Regions from separate parts of the Rossellomorea vietnamensis genome, predicted to be linked through region 2. Evidence: a T-box and tRNA genes for the amino acid it is inferred to sense, from the RefSeq annotation. Region 2 holds a T-box; the other holds one or more tRNA genes.

Region 1 (2,457 bases), 1.1 Mb from region 2:
CATCAGACTTAAGGAACCACCTGCGCGCGCTTTACGCCCAATAATTCCGGACAACGCTTGCCACCTACGTATTACCGCGGCTGCTGGCACGTAGTTAGCCGTGGCTTTCTGGTTAGGTACCGTCAAGGTGCCGCCCTATTTGAACGGCACTTGTTCTTCCCTAACAACAGAGCTTTACGATCCGAAAACCTTCATCACTCACGCGGCGTTGCTCCGTCAGACTTTCGTCCATTGCGGAAGATTCCCTACTGCTGCCTCCCGTAGGAGTCTGGGCCGTGTCTCAGTCCCAGTGTGGCCGATCACCCTCTCAGGTCGGCTACGCATCGTTGCCTTGGTGAGCCGTTACCTCACCAACTAGCTAATGCGCCGCGGGTCCATCTGTAAGTGATAGCCGAAGCCATCTTTCAACATTTCCTCATGCGAGGAAATGAGTTATCCGGTATTAGCCCCGGTTTCCCGGAGTTATCCCAGTCTTACAGGCAGGTTACCCACGTGTTACTCACCCGTCCGCCGCTGATATCAGGGAGCAAGCTCCCATCAATCCGCTCGACTTGCATGTATTAGGCACGCCGCCAGCGTTCGTCCTGAGCCAGGATCAAACTCTCCGATAAAAGTTTGAATAGCTCTTTAAAAATAAATCTAAATTAACGTTGACGTATTGTCTTGTTTTGTTCAGTTTTCAAGGTTCAATGTAGCGCTTCTGTTTGAAGCGACTTGATAATCATATCATTTTCACTCATTGAGTGTCAATGACTTTTTATAAAAACTTTTTGGTGGAGCCTAGCGGGATCGAACCGCTGACCTCCTGCGTGCAAAGCAGGCGCTCTCCCAGCTGAGCTAAGGCCCCAAAGAAGTGGTCGGGAAGACAGGATTCGAACCTGCGACCCCTTGGTCCCAAACCAAGTGCTCTACCAAGCTGAGCTACTTCCCGATATATGGCGCGCCCGAGAGGAGTCGAACCCCTAACCTTTTGATCCGTAGTCAAACGCTCTATCCAATTGAGCTACGGGCGCAGAATATTTTCTATAATAGTAACGTATGGAAAGTTATTTTGCTGGCGCAAAAAACTTTGGTGCCGAGGACCGGAATCGAACCGGTACGGTAGTCACCTACCGCAGGATTTTAAGTCCTGTGCGTCTGCCAGTTCCGCCACCCCGGCTAGTTTGGAGCGGAAGACGGGATTCGAACCCGCGACCCCCACCTTGGCAAGGTGGTGTTCTACCACTGAACTACTTCCGCGAAATATGGTGCGGGTGAAGGGACTTGAACCCCCACGCCTTGCGGCGCCAGATCCTAAGTCTGGTGCGTCTGCCAATTCCGCCACACCCGCATATTCTATTCATTTTCACATTAGAGAAAATGAAGGTAAGAAATTTTGCTTACGCAAAAATCTTTGGTGAGCCATGAAGGATTCGAACCTTCGACCCTCTGATTAAAAGTCAGATGCTCTACCAACTGAGCTAATGGCTCCTGAAATTAAAAAAAGACACAAAATAAAAAACCAATGGTGCCGGCAAGAGGACTTGAACCCCCAACCTACTGATTACAAGTCAGTTGCTCTACCAGTTGAGCTACACCGGCATGGGTGGAAAATTTGCTTGGGCAAATTGAATGACGTTTATTTTACTTTCGTAAAAAAACATGGTGGAGGATGACGGGATCGAACCGCCGACCCTCTGCTTGTAAGGCAGATGCTCTCCCAGCTGAGCTAATCCTCCGAAATATGTATCGCCTGGCGACGTCCTACTCTCACAGGGGGAGATCCCCCAACTACCATCGGCGCTGAAGAGCTTAACTTCCGTGTTCGGCATGGGAACGGGTGTGACCTCTTCGCCATTATCACCAGACGAATATTCAATTGAAGGATTATTCCTTCAAAACTAGATAAAGAATTGATGTCAAGAAAGCCGAATATCGACCAATGTTGTTCATATAAATATGACTCTTTGTGGTTAAGTCCTCGATCGATTAGTATCAGTCAACTCCACATGTCGCCATGCTTCCATCTCTGACCTATCTACCTAGTCATCTTCTAGGGATCTTACTCACATACGTGATGGGAAATCTCATCTCGAGGGGGGCTTCATGCTTAGATGCTTTCAGCACTTATCCCTTCCGCACATAGCTACCCAGCGATGCCTTTGGCAAGACAACTGGTACACCAGCGGTGCGTCCATCCCGGTCCTCTCGTACTAAGGACAGCTCCTCTCAAATTTCCTGCGCCCACGACGGATAGGGACCGAACTGTCTCACGACGTTCTGAACCCAGCTCGCGTACCGCTTTAATGGGCGAACAGCCCAACCCTTGGGACCGACTACAGCCCCAGGATGCGATGAGCCGACATCGAGGTGCCAAACCTCCCCGTCGATGTGGACTCTTGGGGGAGATAAGCCTGTTATCCCCGGGGTAGCTTTTATCCGTTGAGCGATGGCCCTTCCATGCGGAACCACCGGATC
Region 2 (2,457 bases):
ATGGCTTTCGCAATCGCTTCTTCTTTACCAAGTCCGTCAAGGAAGCCGGAATTCACATGATCACCGTCACCTGTGTATGCTTCTTTTTCAACGTTGCCACCAGCGACGACTTCCACGATTGGAAGGTCGAATTCTTTCGCAAATTCATAATCCCGTTCGTCATGGGCAGGAACGGCCATGATGGCACCGGAACCGTAGCTCATCAGAACGTAGTCGGCGATCCAGATTGGCATTTTCTCACCGTTAGCCGGGTTGATTGCATAAGCTCCTGTGAAAACACCGGTTTTTTCTTTTGCAAGATCGGTACGTTCAAGATCACTTTTCGACTTGATCTTGTCGATGTACTCATCCACTTTCGAGCGCTGTGCGTCCGTCGTGATTTCTGCGACGAACGGATGCTCAGGAGCAAGTACCGCATAGGTCGCACCAAAGATCGTATCCGGACGCGTCGTGAACACATCGAATGATTTGTCATGACCTTCGATGGCAAAATTCACTTCTGCCCCTTCAGAGCGTCCGATCCAGTTACGCTGCATGTCTTTGATGCTTTCCGGCCAGTCAACCTCTTCAAGGTCTTCAACAAGACGATCAGCATAAGCCGTGATCTTCAGCATCCACTGCTTCATCGGACGGCGCTCTACAGGGTGGCCTCCGCGTTCACTCTTCCCGTCAATGACCTCTTCATTGGCAAGCACCGTTCCAAGTGCCGGACACCAGTTCACGGCAACCTCATCCACATAGGCTAAACCTTTTTCATAAAGCTTGGTGAAGATCCACTGCGTCCACTTGTAGTAGCCGGGATCAGTCGTATTCACTTCACGGTCCCAGTCGTAGGAGAAACCAAGTGATTTGATTTGTCGGCGGAATGTATCAATATTTTTTTGAGTGAATTCTGCCGGATCATTTCCTGTATCAAGGGCATATTGCTCAGCCGGTAAACCGAATGCATCCCAGCCCATTGGATGAAGGACATTGTACCCCTGCATACGCTTCATGCGGGAAAGGATGTCTGTTGCCGTAAAGCCTTCCGGATGCCCGACGTGAAGACCGGCACCTGATGGATACGGGAACATATCCAGTGCATAGAAATTGGATTTCCCTTCGTCTTCCGTTACCTTGAACGTTTTATTCTCTTCCCAATACTGCTGCCATTTCGTCTCAACACTTTTATGATTAAAACTCATATTGAGATCCTCCTTTAATTTTCATGTTCTTAAAAAAATAAAAAAAACCCTCATCCCAAATAAATATTTGGGACGAGAGTCTGTATGTACATTCTCCCGCGGTACCACCCACATTAGTGTACGCGCACTCAGCTTCATTCATCCTTAACGCGGAAAACGGCAAGTCTTACTGTAACTTCACACTTGCAACTCAGCAGGCGAGTTCATGATGCTTCTGGTTGACTTTCACCACCCGTCAACTCTCTACGACAGAAAACCGTCACTACTACTCCCGATCAACGTTTCAATATAAGTAAACACTATATGTATTCACTATTTTAGTGAAAAATATACAGAAGCGCAAGCCTATTATTGGTTTGGAGAGGATATTTTAGTCATTTGTTTGAGAGTATGTTCGCAAATCTGGACCTACTCGTCAGTTATCAGGCTATTATTGAGAAGAATCCGGTTTTTCGATGGAAGGGGAACGGTCACGGGAGACGACTCCGTCCCTTTCATTGCAAATTGGGACCGGGCTCGAGACGAATCCAGCCGATTCTGCTGAAAATCCGGCCGATATCGAGAAAAATCCGGCCGTTTCGACCTTGAATCCAGCCGAAATGGAAGATAATCCGGCCGTTTTGATGAAGAATCCAGCCGTTTTACATTTTCATCCAACTCAATATTCACTTTCGCTACACACTCCGCAAAAAAAGAAACGGCCCCCTAAGGAACCGTCTCTCCTCCATCAATCTATTGAACCGTATACCCGCCGTCCAGTACGACTGCCTGCCCGGTGATCCCTTTTGCGGCATCACTGCACAGGAACATCGTATAGTCGGCAATTTCTTTTACGTCCAGCAGTCTTTTCTGGGGCACCAAAGGATAAATGACTTCTTCAATCACTCTCTCGAAAGGGACGTTGCGCGTCTTCGCGAGGTCCGCCAGTTGATTCCGGACCAAAGGCGTATCCACGTAGCCAGGACATACGGCATTCACGGTGATGCCATGTTCCGCCGTTTCCAGTGCCGCGACTTTCGTCAAGCCGATGACTCCGTGTTTCGCAGAATTATAGGCGGCTTTGCCTGAAAATCCGACCAATCCGTTAATGGACGCCATGTTGATGATCCGTCCCGCCCCCTGCTTCTTCATGTGGGGAAGAGCATTCTTAATGGCGACAAATGGGGCCGTCAGCATGACTTTTAACAGCAGCTCGAATTTTTCAGTAGGGAACTCTTCGATATGTGAAACATGCTGAAGCCCTGCATTGTTGATCAAGACATCGAGCCGACCG

Evidence for each region. The T-box of region 2 lies ahead of leuS (leucine--tRNA ligase). A T-box ahead of a tRNA ligase gene usually reads a tRNA of that ligase, here a tRNA-Leu.
Region 1: it has a tRNA-Leu gene. The T-box ahead of leuS (leucine--tRNA ligase) is inferred to sense a tRNA for this amino acid. The anticodon was not compared.

Annotation. Positions count from the first base shown of each region.
Region 1 covers NZ_CP104558.1:2,739,620-2,742,076, forward strand. The annotation lists rRNA gene N5C46_RS14150 (16S ribosomal RNA) at 1-611, opposite strand, end outside; tRNA gene N5C46_RS14155 (tRNA-Ala) at 772-847, opposite strand; tRNA gene N5C46_RS14160 (tRNA-Pro) at 855-931, opposite strand; tRNA gene N5C46_RS14165 (tRNA-Arg) at 937-1,013, opposite strand; tRNA gene N5C46_RS14170 (tRNA-Leu) at 1,071-1,159, opposite strand; tRNA gene N5C46_RS14175 (tRNA-Gly) at 1,165-1,239, opposite strand; tRNA gene N5C46_RS14180 (tRNA-Leu) at 1,246-1,330, opposite strand; tRNA gene N5C46_RS14185 (tRNA-Lys) at 1,395-1,470, opposite strand; tRNA gene N5C46_RS14190 (tRNA-Thr) at 1,506-1,581, opposite strand; tRNA gene N5C46_RS14195 (tRNA-Val) at 1,643-1,718, opposite strand; rRNA gene rrf (5S ribosomal RNA) at 1,731-1,847, opposite strand; rRNA gene N5C46_RS14205 (23S ribosomal RNA) at 1,949-2,457, opposite strand, start outside.
Region 2 covers NZ_CP104558.1:3,793,749-3,796,205, reverse strand. The annotation lists gene leuS (leucine--tRNA ligase) at 1-1,184, opposite strand, end outside; T-box leader at 1,250-1,472, opposite strand; gene N5C46_RS19450 (hypothetical protein) at 1,640-1,963, shown strand; gene N5C46_RS19445 (3-hydroxybutyrate dehydrogenase) at 1,917-2,457, opposite strand, start outside.